2 regions of the Kitasatospora sp. NPDC028055 genome follow, and region 2 is predicted to be linked to the other one. Evidence: riboswitches for the same ligand, from Rfam matches in the RefSeq annotation. Region 2 holds a riboswitch; the other holds the start of a gene.
What was found. A riboswitch is a leader RNA that binds a small molecule or an ion and turns the genes downstream of it on or off. The one in region 2 is predicted to bind magnesium.

Region 1: another riboswitch for magnesium. It lies ahead of AB0F71_RS32015 (hypothetical protein); the one in region 2 lies ahead of AB0F71_RS26165 (NRAMP family divalent metal transporter).

What each region holds. Positions count from the first base shown of each region.
Region 1 is NZ_JBEZXE010000045.1:10,601-17,834, forward strand. It holds gene AB0F71_RS32005 (ABC transporter permease subunit) at 1-1,131, opposite strand, end outside; partial or broken gene AB0F71_RS32010 (glyoxalase) at 1,228-1,413, opposite strand; gene AB0F71_RS32015 (hypothetical protein) at 1,423-1,668, opposite strand; M-box (ykoK) riboswitch at 1,989-2,166, opposite strand; gene AB0F71_RS32020 (DUF3533 domain-containing protein) at 2,339-3,664, shown strand; gene AB0F71_RS32025 (FdhF/YdeP family oxidoreductase) at 3,705-6,023, opposite strand; gene AB0F71_RS32030 (LysR family transcriptional regulator) at 6,110-7,027, opposite strand; gene fdhD (formate dehydrogenase accessory sulfurtransferase FdhD) at 7,028-7,234, opposite strand, start outside.
Region 2 is NZ_JBEZXE010000030.1:83,881-91,114, reverse strand. It holds gene AB0F71_RS26180 (hypothetical protein) at 1-126, shown strand, start outside; gene AB0F71_RS26175 (YoaK family protein) at 187-864, opposite strand; gene AB0F71_RS26170 (MgtC/SapB family protein) at 923-1,657, opposite strand; gene AB0F71_RS26165 (NRAMP family divalent metal transporter) at 1,848-3,536, opposite strand; M-box (ykoK) riboswitch at 3,903-4,079, opposite strand; gene AB0F71_RS26160 (ABC transporter ATP-binding protein) at 4,248-5,027, shown strand; gene AB0F71_RS26155 (FtsX-like permease family protein) at 5,024-7,234, shown strand, end outside.

The sequences.
Region 1 (7,234 bases), on a different contig from region 2:
GCCGAAGACGCCGAGGCCGGTGGTTCCGGCGAGGTAGCGGCCGAGGTCGACCAGGCCCCAGAGCACGATGCCGCCGGAGACGACGGCGAACAGGAGGTCGCCGGTGCGCTGCCGGGCGCGGCTGACGGCGAGCGGCCGGTCGTCGGTGCCGAAGACCCGTCCGGCCCGGTTCAGGGCCCGGCCGAGGGGGCGCAGCACCCGGCCGAGCAGGCCGGGCAGCCGGGAGCGGCGCAGCAGGGCGAGTACGACGGAGCGCTGCACCTCGGTGGCCTCGGACTGCTCGTTCTTGAAGCGTTCGGCCCAGGCGGTGAGCGGCCGCCAGAACAGGAAGTTCACGCCGAGGACCAGGACGGCCATGGTGGCGATAGCCCAGCCGACCCGGCCGAGGTCGCCGGCGGCGATGGCGGCGCCCGCGTAGGAGCCGACCCCGGGCAGGGCATAGCGCTGGTTGTCGACGCTGATCGCCTCGGAGGCGACCAGGAAGAACCAGCCGCCGCCGAAGCTGAGCATGCCGTTCCAGACCAGGCCGATCATGCCGGAGGGCAGTTCGACCTTCCAGAAGCGCATCCACCGGCTGAACCGGAAGGAGCGGGACAGCTCGTCGAGTTCGCGCGGCAGCGAGACCAGCGAGTGGTAGAAGCCGAAGGTCATGTTCCACGCCTGGGACGTGAAGATGGCGAACACGGCCGCGCACTCCAGGCCGAGTTCGGAGCCGGGGAACAGGGCGAGGAAGCCGGTGACGGCCACGGTCAGGAAGGCGAGCACCGGCACCGACTGGAGGATGTCCAGCGCGGGGATCAGCACCCGTTCCAGCCGGCGGCTGCGGGCGGCGGCGTAGGCGTAGCCGAAGGTGAAGCCGATCGAGAGGACCAGCGCGGCGAACATCCGCAGCAGCGAGCGCGCCGCGTCGTAGGGCAGCCGGGCCGGGTCGGTGTCCACGGCGGCGTCGCGCGCGGTGGAGAACCGTACGGTGGTGCCCTGTCCGACCCGCAGGGCGAGGTAGAGCAGGACCAGGACGGCGGCGGCCACGACCACGTCCGCCCAGCCCGCCCGGGCCAGGCGGCTCGTCCGGGGCGGCAGTGGGCCCCGGGACGGGCCCGGGGCGGACTTCGGGAGGGACGGGAAGGACATGGCGGGGACCTCCGGCGCGCAAACCCGGGCAGTCTGCTCCCTACTGACGTCCGTACGCAAATGAACCCGCGCCCGGCCCGCCGCTCAGGCGGCCCGCTCCTCGATGCCGAGGTAGCGCCGGACCCGGCCGCCGTCGGCGGCGAACCAGCAGCCGCCGCGGCCGGTCAGCGGCTGGGGCTCGGGGATCTCGGCCATCGGCAGGACGTCGCCGTGGAAGGCGCGTAGCAGGGCCTCGCTGCCGGGCGGCGCGGAGAGCTGGACGTGGTCGAGGGCCGTGATCACTGCGGCCTCCTATCGGGTCTGCTGCCGGGCCGCGGTGACCAGCAGCCGGGCGGTCGGGGTGGGCAGGCCGAGGTGGTCGGCGATCCACTGGGGGTCGTGCCCGTGGGTGGCGAACACCCAGGCGGTGTAGAGCCGGTTGAGGCCGGGGGCGTCGGGGCCGAGCAGGAGCGGGCGGACCTGCTCCATCGGGAAGTCGTCCAGCACGGCCGAACGCGGCTGCGGGACTTTGGAGTTGAGTGTGGCGTTGGTGGTCATGACGTTCCTCCCGTGGACCCCGGGGCGGGCGGGGTGATGGGGGCGCGCAGCAGCGAAAGTCCTGCGGGCGGGCACGGCGAAGCCGCGGGCGGGGGTGAGCAGTGCGGACGTGTCGTCGGACGCAGTGCTGACGCACCGTCTGATGTGCGCGCAGGGAAGGTTGTTACCGCATGCCGGAGGTGTACGAGGACAGGCGGGGGCGGGGGCTACTGTGGCCCGGACTACTGCAATCCATGTCTCTCGCCTCCTCCCGGTCGGCGCACCCCGTGGTGCGTGTCATCGACGCGGCAAGGAGTTCGCCGGCGCGCGGAACGGCCACCGGTTCACCCCAACTCGTCAGAGCTTTGGCACTCCACGGCGTGTCCGACCCGCCCGGGCCGGAAGCCACTTCGGATCAACCCTTAGGTCGGGAAGATCTGTCCTAGCCCTGGGCGTCTCTCGACGTCGTCGGATCAGTGGCCTGTGTCCGTGAAGAAGCCTCACCGAACGAGGTGCCTTCTTCAAACCTCCAGAAGCATAGACCGGCGAGAGCGCGATACTTGCGTACTTGGTAGAACCTTTACCTTTAGCGAGGCGTGACAGCCGTCCGGGTGACGCGGGTTTGGGCGCGACGTGACGACGGAACGACTTCCCGCCGGATCCGTACCCGCACACGCAGCTGAGGGGTGGCATGGCGACCGCAGGCTCCCAGACCGCAGGACCTCCGGGGGCTCCCCGGCGAGCGAGGGCGCTGGCGCTCGCCCGGCGCCCGAAGCTCTGGCTCTTCCCCGGTGTGCTGTGCGCCCTGGTGGCCGCACTGCTCTCGCTGCTCTACCTGGGCGGCATCGTCAACCCGAGCGGTCACCTGCACCGGCTGCCGATCGCCCTGGTGAACGCCGACCAGGCCCCGCCCCCGCCCGGCCAGCCGGTCAACCTCGGCACCCAGCTGGCCCGCGCCGTGGTGGCCGGGACCCCGGACGACACCGTCCACTGGCGCCAGACCGACGACGCGGGCGCCCGCGACCTGCTCGCCGCCGGCAAGGTCTACGGCGTGCTGCTCGTCCCCGCCGACTTCACCGCCACCGTCACCGCGCTCGCCACCGGCGGGGCCACCCACCGGCCCACCCTCACCGTCCTCACCAACCCCGGCCTGGGCAGCCTCGGCTCCTCGATCGCCGCCCAGATCGCCCAGAACGCCGCCCACCAGGCCTCGGTCGCGGCCGGGCAGCGGCTGCTGGCCGCCGTACCGGCCCAGGGCGGCCCGGGCACCCAGGGCCCGGACACCGGCGCCACCGCTCGGCTGCTGCTCGCCGACCCGTTCGCCGTCACCACCGTGGTCGGCCACCCGATCGGCAGCCACAGCGGCCTCGGGCTGAGCGCCTTCTACTTCACCCTGCTCGCCGTGCTGACCGGCTTCATCGGCGGCAACATCATCCACAACGGCGTCGACACCGCGCTCGGCTACAGCGACAGCGAGATCGGCCCCTGGCACACCCGCCGCCCGACCGTCCCGATCAGCCGCACCCAGACCCTGCTGCTCAAGATGCTGATGACCGCCGGGATCATGCTGGTCACCACCTCCCTGGTGCTGCTCTGCGCGGTCGGGATCCTCGGCATGGACGCCCCGCACCAGGCGCTGCTCTGGGTGTTCGCCTACTGCGCCAGCCTCGCCGTCGGCCTCGGCGTGCAGGCGATCAACGCCGCCTTCGGCGGGATCGGGCAGCTGGTGTCCATGTTCGTGTTCATCGCGCTCGCCCTGCCGTCCTCCGGGGCGACCGTCCCGCTCCAGGCGGTGCCCGGCTTCTACCGCTTCCTGGCCGTCTTCGAGCCGATGCGGCAGCTGAGCGACGGCATCCGGGCGATCCTCTTCTTCGACGCCCGCTCGGACGCCGGGCTGGCCCGCGGCTGGGTCATGATCGCCGTCGGGGCGGCGCTGGCCCTGGCCTTCGGCTTCGGGATGACCCGCTACTACGACCGCAAGGGCCTGCACCGCTGGACGCCCCAGCCCTCGGAGTAGCCACTCCTCGGGCCTGGTGACGGTCGGGCCCTGGTGACGGTCAGGCCCTGGTGACGGTCACCTTGAGGTGCTTCATGATCGGCTGGTCGCTCTGGGTGCTGTGGTCGCCGATCGCGCACAGCACGTTCAGCTCCGGCATGTAGCCGGCCGCGCAGCCGCGCGGGATGTCGTACGGGACGGCCAGGTAGCCGTGCACCGAGCGGGTGGAGCCGTCCCGGGCGGTGCTGGTGATGTCCACCGGGTCGAACTCGGCGATGCCGCGCTCGCGCATGTCGTCCGGGTTGAGGAAGACCAGGGTGCGCAGGTTCTTCACGCCCCGGTAGCGGTCGTTGTCCGAGTAGATGGTGGTGTTCCACTGGTCGTGCGAGCGCATCGTGCCGAGCGCCAGGGTGCCCGGCGCGGGGACGACGTCGGGCAGCGCGGCGGCGGAGAACTCGGCCTTGCCGGAGGGGGTGAGGAAGACCAGCTCGCGGGCGGGCTGCTTGATCCGGAAGCCCAGCGGCAGCCGCACCCGGCGGTTGAAGTCCTCGAAGCCGTCCAGCACTTCGGCCATGGTGTCGCGGATCCGGTCGTAGTCCTCGATGTACCACTCCCACGGGGTGGGGCTGTCCGGCAGGGCCGCGCGGGCCATCCCGGCGACGATCGCGGGCTCGGAGAGCAGGTGCGGCGAGGCCGGGCGCTTCATGCCGACCGACAGGTGCACCATGCTCATCGAGTCCTCGACCGAGGTGGACTGCACCCCGGCGCGCTGGTGGTCCTTCTCGGTCCGCCCCAGGCACGGCAGGATCAGCGCCCGGCGGCCGTGCACCAGGTGGCTGCGGTTCAGCTTGGTGCTCACCTGGACGGTCAACTCGCAGGCGCGCAGGGCCTGGTACGTGTAGGGGGAGTCCGGGGCGGCGAGCGCGAAGTTGCCGCCCATGCCGACGAAGACGGTCACCTCGCCGCGCCGCATCGCCTCGATCGTCCCGACCGTGTCCAGGCCGTGGGCGCGCGGCGGGTCGATCCGGCAGACCGCGCCGAGCCGGTCCAGGAAGGCGTCGGACGGCCGGTGGTCGATCCCGCAGGTGCGGTTGCCCTGGACGTTGCTGTGCCCGCGCACCGGCGAGGGCCCGGCCCCCTCCCGGCCCAGGTTGCCGCGCAGCAGCAGCAGGTTGACGATCTCCCGCACGGTGTCCACCCCGTGCTCGTGCTGGGTGACGCCCAGGCACCAGCTGAAGATCGAGCGGTCCGCCTCGCGGTAGACCCGCGCCGCCTTGAGGATCTCCGCCCGGGCCAGCCCGCTCTGGCGCTCCAGCTCCGCCCAGGGCGTCTCCTCGCAGACGCGCCGGTAGTCCGCGAACCCGCTGGTGTGCCGCTCGATGAACAGCCGGTCCAACGCCCCGTCGTCGGCCGCCGACTGCTCCAGGAGCGCCTTCGCCATGCCGCGCAGCAGCGCCATGTCGCCGCCGATCCGCGGCTGGAGGTTGAGCGTGCTGGTGCGGGTCGCCCGGTTCAGCGCCATGTCGGTGAAGTCGTGCGGGATGATCGTCCGGGTCGCCGCCGCCTCGACCAGCGGGTTGACGTGCACGATCTGCGCGCCGCGCTTGAAGGCCTCGGCGAGCGAGGTGAGCATCCGGGGCGCGTTGGAGGCCGCGTTGACGCCCAGGATGAACAGCGCGTCGGTGACCTCCCAGTCCTTGAGGTCGACCGTCCCCTTTCCGGTGCCCAGTGCCGCCTGGAGGGCCCGTCCGCTGGCCTCGTGGCACATGTTGGAGCAGTCGGGGAGGTTGTTGGTGCCCAGCTCGCGGGCCATCAGCTGGTACAGGAAGGTCGCCTCGTTGCCGAGCCGGCCGGAGGTGTAGAACGCCGCCCGGTTCGGGTCGTCCAGCCCTCGCAGGGTGCGGCCGACCAGGGCGAACGCGTCCTTCCAGCCGATCGGCACGTAGTGGTCGGTGTTCGGGTCGTAGACCATCGGCTCGGTGAGCCGGCCCTGGTCCTCCAGGGCGAAGTCGCTCCACTCGGACAGCTCGGTCACCGAGTGCGCGGCGAAGAACTCCCGGCCGACTTGCTTGCGGGTCATCTCCCAGGTGACGTGCTTGATGCCGTTCTCGCAGATGTCCAGGTGCAGGCCCTTGGTGTCGTCCGGCCAGGCGCAGCCCGGGCAGTCGAAGCCGGTGTTCTCGTGGTTCATCCGCATGACCGCGCGCGGGCCGTCCAGGTACGCCCCCTCGCGGGCCAGGAAGCGGGTGACGCTCTTCGCCGCGCCCCAGCCGGCGGCGGGGTGGTGGTACGGCGCGTAGCGGGGCGGCGCGGCGGGGGCGGGGCCGACCTCCTCCGGCTCGGGGCGGGCGCCGTCGACGGCATCGTCGGAGGTGGTCACGGTGGTCGCCTTCCGTCGCGCGGGTGGGGGCCTCACGGGCCCGGCTCGACGCTACGCCGGGCCGTCGGCCCCCGCGCGTCGAACCGCTACGGGTCCGGCAGGGCGCCCAGCACCCCGGCCAGGTCCGTCCGCCGGGCCACCTCCAGCAGGGCGCGGGCCATCACCGACCCCGGCTCCCGGTCCGCGGTCACCAGCCCGATCGGCGTGCTGTGCACCGGCTCCACCAGCGGGACGGCCCGCATCCCGGGCGGCACCCCGAACACGTGCAGCCAGGCGTACGGCACCACGCTCGCCCAGTGGCCGGTGCGCACGTGCGCGAACAGCGAACCCACCGAGTCGGTCTCCACCCGGGGTGCCGGTGCCAGTCCGAGGCCCGCGAACACCCCGTCCAGCACCCGGCGGCCCTGCATGCCCGGGTGCAGCAGGCACAGCGGCAGCCGGGAGGCCTCCGTCCAGGTGGCGTGCGGCTGCCCGGCGAGACCGTCGGCGGGGCCGGTCAGCAGGACGTACCGCTCCTCGTAGAGCGGGAGGCTGCGCACGCCCTCGGCGCCCTGCTCCGGGAGGTAGCCGAGGCCCGCGTCGATCTCGAAGTTCCGTACCCGGCGCAGGAGTTCGTCGGCGGGCAGGTCGGTGGTCAGCTCCACGGCGGCCAGCGGGTGGGCGGTGCAGAACGGGCCGGTGAGCAGCGGGACGGCGCCCGAGGCGGTCGGCACCGAGCCGATCCGCAGCCGTCCGCTCAGCCCGGTGCGCAGCGCGTCCACCTCGTCCCGCAGGGCGTCCCGGTCGGCCAGGATGCGCTGCGCCCACCGTACGATCCGCTCGCCCTCGGGGGTCAGGCCCTGGTACGCCCGGCCGCGCCGCACCAGCAGCACCCCCAGTTCGTCCTCCAGCTTGCGCAGCGCCTCGGACAGCGCCGGCTGGGAGACCTGGCAGGCCTGGGCGGCGCGGGCGAAGTGCCGCTCGCGGGCGAGGGCGACCAGGTACTCGAGCTGGCGGAACAGCATCTACTCCGCCTCGGCGGCGGTCCCGGCCTCGGCCTCGGTTTCGTCGGCGGTTTCGGTTTCGTCGGGGAGCCCGGTCGGGTCGGTCAGGTCGGCCGGGTCGGTCAGGTCGATCCGGTCGGTGCGGGTGTAGACGTTCATCGAGTCGCCGCGCAGGAAGCCGACCAGGGTCAGCCCGCTCTCCTCGGCCAGGTCCACCGCCAGCGAGGA
Region 2 (7,234 bases):
ATCGCCTTCGCGCTGCGGCTGCGCCTGAGCGCGCTCAACCGCCGGGCCGAGGCCGGCTGGACCGCCGAGTGGGCCCGGCTGGAGCCGCTCTGGAGCGGCCGCGCCGGGCACCGCCGGGAGGAGTGATCGAGGCCGGTCCGCTCACGTCACCGTCCGTTCAGGGGGGCCGAGCAAGGTCCGGAGCCGTCAGCGGCGCGCCGTCCAGGCCGGGGCCGGGACGGGCTTGGCGGCGTGGTGGGTGAGGGCGGCCACCGCGACCAGCAGGGCGAGCGCCAGGCCCAAAGCAACCGGGACGGCGGCGTGCAGGACCAGTACGGCACCGAGGAGGGCCCCGGCGAACATCCACACCGTCGAGGCGAGCCGCCGCAGTCCGGTGCGGTCCGCGGCGAGGGCGGTGATGGTCATGGTGAGCACGGTGGTGGTGAGGTCGGGGACCTTGAGCGAGCGGACCACCGCGTTCTGGCCGCCCATGGCGAGGGCGAGCAGCCCGATCAGGGTGTAGCGGGCAGGGTCGGAGCCGTGGCCGAGCACGGCCGCGAGGACGGTGCTCGCGGCGAGGAGCACCGCCTGGGCGGCGACGGCGGCGGTCAGCAGGTGCCCCCGGTGGCCGGGCAGGTGCCGGGCCAGGTGGCCGCCGGCCAGGGCGCCGAGCACGAAGGCGGCCAGGGCGGCCAGCGAGGCGGTGGCGGACAGGCCGGGGGCACCGGCCAGGGCGAAGCCGAGGAAGACCACGTTGCCGGTCATGTTGGCGACGAAGACGTGTCCGAGCTCCAGGTAGCTGACCGCGTCCACCACCCCGGTGACCAGCGTCAGCACCAGCAGCATCGGCACCAACGGTCCGTGCTCGGGGTCGGCTTTCAGCATCGGACGGCCTCCGGGGGGGTATGCGTGACGGTCCGTCCGTTCTACTACCTCGGCGTGCTCAGGCGAGCGCAGGGCTGCCCGGGTCGTCCGACTCGTCGTCCAGGTGCCAGTGCAGGTCCCGGACGCCGGGCTCCAGCGAGAGCCGGCTGACGACCTGCTCCAGCGCGGGGGCCACCTGCCCGCCGATCGCTACGGTGGCCCGCAGGCTGGTGGCGTCGCCCTCCTCGGTGCGGCGGGCGCGCAGGCCGGTCGGGGCGAGGCCCGAGGCGGTCAGGGCCTGGAGCAGCAGGGCGCGGATGTGGGTCTCGGACTTGCGGTCGCACTCCACGTGGACGGTGGCCCGGACGGTGGAGTCCGGGTCGCTGCCGGACTGCGGGGAGCGGTCGAGCAGCCGGCCGGCCGGGCGCAGCACCAGGTGGACGGCGAGCACCGCGAAGGTGCCGAGGGCGGCGAGCTCCAGCTTGCCGGAGGCGGCCAGCACCCCGACCGCGGCCGAACACCACAGCGTGGCAGCGGTGTTGAGGCCGCGTACGCCGGCCCCGTCGCGCAGGATCACGCCACCGCCGAGGAAGCCGATGCCGGAGACCACGTAGGAGGCGACCCGGGTGGGGCTGCCGGTGTCGCCGACCGCCTCGCTGTACAGGACGAACAGGGTGGCACCGGCGGCGACCAGGGCGTTGGTCCGCAGGCCGGCCATCCGGGCCCGCCACTGGCGCTCGATGCCGATCAGCGCGCCGCAGGCGACGCCGGTGGCGAGCCGGACCAGGAACTCGACGGTGGTCAGGGTGTGCACGACGGCACCTCCTCCAAGGGATTCACGGGGAACACGGACAGCAGGGGAAGCAAGGGGACCACAGGGATCGCGGGGATCACGGGAAGCACGGGGATCGCGGGGACCCCGGGCCGGGGGAACGGAGCCAGAAGGTACGGACGGGTGGCGAGCCGCTGCCCGCCACCCGTCCGTACGGGCTCCGCTCGGCGGCTCAGTGGTTGAGCGCGGTCTGGACGACCTTGATGATGACCATGACCATCGCGATCAGCAGGTAGGCGCGCAGGGCGCCCATGCCGACCTTGCGGGCGGTGGACATCGCCGGCTGGCTCAGCGTCTCCAGCGGGGGCATCCGCCAGTCCTCCCGGCCGGTGCGGTCGATGGGGTCCTCCTTGGTGCCGGTACGGCCGGCGGTGAAGAAGTAGCCCGCGACCAGGACCCCGACCATGCCGCAGCTGCCCATGATCCACAGGATCGCGTCCGAGCTGATGCCCGGCCAGACCACCGACGCGGTGAGGATCAGCGAGAGCATCACCAGGACGCCGACCACCGTGGAGGTGAAGGCGTTGGTCCGGGGCCCGTTGGCCCAGGGGCCGAGCACGGCCCGGTCGTTGCAGAGCAGCAGCAGGAAGACGGTGGCGGAGGGCAGCAGCACCCCGGCCAGCACCTGGACGAACTGGGTGATCAGGCCCTGGGTGTAGCCGTTGGACAGCAGGGTGATCGTCGCGGCGACGGCCACCAGTCCGGCGTAGACGGCGTAGAAGCCCTTGGCGCCCTTGACCCCGCGGTGCAGGGAGTGCTTGATGCCGAAGACGTCGCCGATGGCGTAGGCGGTGGAGAGCGAGACGGCGAAGGCGCCGATGATCGAGGCGTCCAGCAGGGCGATGGCGAACAGCACGCCCGCCAGGTGGCCGGCCTTGTCCTCGATGCCCTTGGCGACGGCGGCCGTGTCGGAGAATTGGCCGAAGCCGTCGGTGCCGGCGAAGGCCGCCGCCGTGAGGCCGATCAGCGCGGCGGCGCCGATGATCACGATCGCGATGCCGATCCACAGGTCGACCTTCTCGTACTTCATGAAACGCGGGGTGATCCGCTTGTCGATGACGTACGACTGCTGGAAGAACAGCTGCCAGGGGGCGACGGTGGTGCCGACGATCGAGATGATGACCATCATGACGGCCGCGAGCTGGCCGGCGCCGCCGGGCATCTGCGGCGTCACGAAGTCGTGGGCCAGCTGCGAGGTCTTGGGGTGGACCATGAAGTAGATCGGGACCAGCAGCAGCGAGCCGACGCAGAGCGTGATGGCGACCCGCTCGAAGCGCTGGAAGGAGCCGGTGAAGGCCGAGGCGATGATGATCGCCGCCGCCAGGACGACGGAGAGGACCTTGGGCAGGCCCAGGTACCCGGCCGCCATGGTGACGCCGATGAACTCGGTGACCAGGGTGAGGGCGTTGAGCAGGAAGAGGTCGATGACGCTGAACGCGCCCCAGAACTTGCCGAACCGCTCCAGGATCAGCCGGGCGTGGCCGACGCCGGTGACCGCGCCCAGGCGCAGCACCATCTCCTGGTTGACGTACAGCACCGGGACGAGCAGGAGCAGCGTCCACAGCAGCTGGGTGCCGTAGTTCTGGCCGGCCTGGCCGTAGGTGGAGAAGGCGCCGGCGTCGTTGTCGCCGACCATCACGATCAGGCCGGGGCCGACGATCGCCAGCAGGGTCTTGAGCCGGGCGGAGAGTCCGTGGCGGGGGGTGGTGTCGTCGAGCCGGATGGTGCCGAGCGCGCCCTTGATGTCGCCGACGTGGGCGTCGTCCAGCACGGCGGACTTGGCGGGCGCGACGGGCGCTGCGGGGGCGGTGGGGACTGTGGCGGCGGTGGGGACCTTCGGGTCCAGCATCACGTTGGTCATGGCGGGGCCTCCCTCCCCCTACCTTGAGGGGGCGTCAGGGGGCACGCAGCGGCAAGCCTCCCTGCGGGCGCACGGCATCCACGGCCGTACGGCGACGCTGAGCGGCGGCGGCCGTGCGGGCACGATGATGCTGACGACGCGTCAGTCGACCTGCGTCCGGGCATGGTTGAGCGCAGGACGAAGCGTCGGGTGAACGCGCAGGGAAGGTTGTTACCGCGTGCCGGAGGTGTTCGAGAGCATGCGGAGGTAGGGGCTACTGTGGCCCGGACTATCGCAGTCCATGTCTCTCGCCTCCTCCCGGTCGGGGGCGCACCGTCTGTGCGCCGCATCACGACACGGCAAGGAGCACACCGGTCTTCGACGACCGGTACACCCCAACTCGTCAGAGCTTTGGCACTCCACGGCGTGTCCAGCCGGATCGGCCGGAAGCCACTTGGGGTCAACCCTTAACTCGGGAAGACCTGTCCTGAACCTGGGCGTCTCTCGACGTCGTCGGGTCAGTGGCCTGTGTCCGTGAAGACGCCTCACCGAACGAGGTGCCTTTTCAAACCTCCCAAAGCATAGACCCGGCACGGCGACCCCGAGTCACCTTTTCGGCTGATCTTCGACAGCTTTGTAGAACCTTGACCAAACCTGCGGCGACTTGCTCATCCCCCACCGGCATATATAGTTCACCGACATATGCAGCTGAACAGCTCACGAGGGGGAACCATGTCCCACATCGATCCGAGCCGACCCGCGCCCGTCCTGCAGCTGGCCGGGGTCTCCCGGGTGCACGGCCGCGGCGCCGCCGAGGTGCACGCCCTGCGCGAGGTCGACCTGACCGTCCACGCCGGCGAGTTCGTCGCCGTGATGGGGCCCTCCGGCTCAGGCAAGTCGACCCTGCTCACCCTGGCCGGCGGGCTGGACCTGCCCAGCGGCGGCGAGGTGCTGGTCGAGGGCGTGACCCTCGGCGGCCTCAGCCGGGGCAAGCTCGCCGACCTGCGGCGGCGCTCCGTCGGCTACGTCTTCCAGGACTACAACCTGATCCCGGCGCTCACCGCCGCCGAGAACATCGCCCTGCCGCGCGAACTCGACGGCGTCTCCGGACGCACCGCCCGCCGGGAGGCCCTCGCCGCCCTGGAGGAACTGGGCATCGGCGAGCTGGCCGACCGCTTCCCCGACGACATGTCCGGCGGCCAGCAGCAGCGCGTCGCCATCGCCCGCGCCCTGATCGGCGAACGCCGCCTCGTCCTCGCCGACGAACCCACGGGGGCGCTCGACTCCGCCACCGGCGACGCCGTGCTCGCCGTGCTGCGCGCCCGCTGCGACGCCGGGGCGGCCGCCATGATGGTCACCCACGAGGCCTCGCACGCCAGTTGGGCCGACCGGGTGGTCCACCTGCGGGACGGTGCGGTCGCCTCGGAGAGCGTCGGACGCCGCTCCGGCAGCTGCCAGGCCGCCGTCCACCGCGACCACTCCTTCGGCTCCTTCGGCGAGGTGGCCCGATGAAGTTGGGAGCGTGGAAGCTCGCGCTGCGGATCGCCCGGCGCGACGCCCTGCGGGCCAAGGGGCGCAGCGCCCTGATCGTGGCCATGATCGCGCTGCCCGTGCTCGGCGTCACCGGCGCCGACGTGGTCCACCGCAGCGGCCAACTGTCCCCCGCCGAGCGGGTCGAGCGGGTGGTGGGCGGCGCGGACGCGCTGGTCACCGCGGTCAGCCCGGGCCAGACCGTCGAACAGGCCCCGATCGCCGAGGACGGCGCGTTCGCCGTCCAGCCGCGGCCCGGGCAACAGCCCACGCCCGAGCAGCTCAAGGGCGCGAGCACCGACCCGACCGCCCTGGTCGGCTCGCTGCTGCCGCCCGGCAGCGCGCTCACCCCGGTCCGGACCGGCCCGGAGACCGGCGCGAGCTCACCCGAGGGCCTGGTCCGCACCCTCACCGCCGAGGCCGACCTGGGCGACCCGGTCTGGCGCGGCCGGGTCGACCTAGTCAAGGGCCGCGCACCCGGCGCACCGCACGAACTCGCCGTCACCCAGGCCTTCCTGGACCACTCCGGGCTCCGGCTCGGCAGCGACACCACCGTCCAGGGACTGGAGCGGACCACCTTCCGCATCACCGGCCTGGTGGAGTACCCGGACGACCTCAACCGGGTCGAACTCATCGCCCGGCCCGGCGAGTTGCTCGACCAGCTGGCCGCCGCGGCGGAACCCGGACAGCCCGCCCCCGGGCAGGGCCGCACCAACCACAGCTCCTGGCTGGTGCACCTTCCGGGCGGGGCGACCCTGGACTGGGCCACCGTCCAGTCGTTCAACGCCCACGGCTACACCCTCACCGCACGCGCCGTCGCGCTCGACCCACCGCCGTACGGCGCCGTCCCCTACTACCGGGACTCCACCGTCTACCGCGACCCCGCCGGCGGCAACAGCACCAAGGTCGTGGTCGCCACCGTCACCGGCATGGGGCTGCTGGAGGTCGCCCTGCTCGCCGGCCCCGCCTTCGCGGTCGGCGCCCGCCGCTCCCGCCGCCAGCTCGCACTGCTCGGCGCCGCGGGCGGCCGGCGCACCCACATCGGCGCGGTGGTGCTCGGCGGCGGCCTGGTGCTCGGCCTGGCCGGGGCGGCCCTCGGTGTGGCGGTCGGCACCGGACTGGTCGCCGCGCTGCGGTCGGTGATCGAGGAGGTCGGCGGCGCCCGCTTCGGCCACTTCGCCCTCCCCCCGGTGGACCTGCTGGCCATCGGCGGGATCGGCGTGGTCACCGCCCTACTCGCGGCCGCACTGCCGGCCTGGCAGGCCGCCCGGCGCAGCGTCACCGCCGGCCTCACCGGGCGGGACACCGTCCGGTCACCCAACCGCCTGGTCACCGTGCTCGGCGTGGCGCTGCTCCTCGGCGGCGGCGCGATCGCGATGTACGGCGCGGGCGCCGTCCAGCACGGCTCGCCCGTGGTCAGCACCTACGACGCCCGCACCCTCACCGTGCTGGTCGGCTCGGTCTGCGCCGAACTCGGGCTGCTCGCCTGCACACCCGTCCTGGTCGCCCTGTTCGGCCGGCTCGCGGGGCGGCTGCCGCTCGGCCCCCGGCTGGCGCTGCGCGACTCCGCCCGCAACCGCTCGCGCACCGCACCGGCCGTCGCCGCGGTGATGGCCGCCGTGGCCGGAGCCGTCGCCATCGGGGTGTACAGCACGAGCACGGACGCCGAGAACCGGCGCGACTACCGGCCGGAGGCCCCGTACGGCGCCGTCCAGCTGATCAGCCACCGGGAGGGCCCGGAGTCCGCCCAGCTGCTGGCCGAGGTGGAGAAGCAGCTCTCCGGGCTCGGCCCGCGCGCCGAAGTCGGCCAGGCCCTCTACAAGTTCTGCGACAACTGCTCCAGCACCGTCACCCTCAAGGGCCCGGTGGAGCTGCGCCGGCTCGCGGCGATCCCGCACCTCGCCACCGGGGACGCCACCGTGCTGCACAACCTGTTCGACGTCCGGGACCAGGCGGCCGAGCAGGCGCTGGCCGCCGGGAAGCTGCTGGTCTTCGACCGGTCGCTGATCGGCGCCGACGGCAAGGCCGTGCTGCTGCTGCGCGGGGGCGGCGGCGCCCCACTGCAGCCCGGGCAGGTCCCCAAGCCCGACCTCCAGGAAGTCCCGGTGGACGCGGTGCTGGTCGACGACCCGGACGCCGCCCGCTACGCCCAGGGCCTGCTGCCGACCACGGCGCTGAGCAGGCTCGGC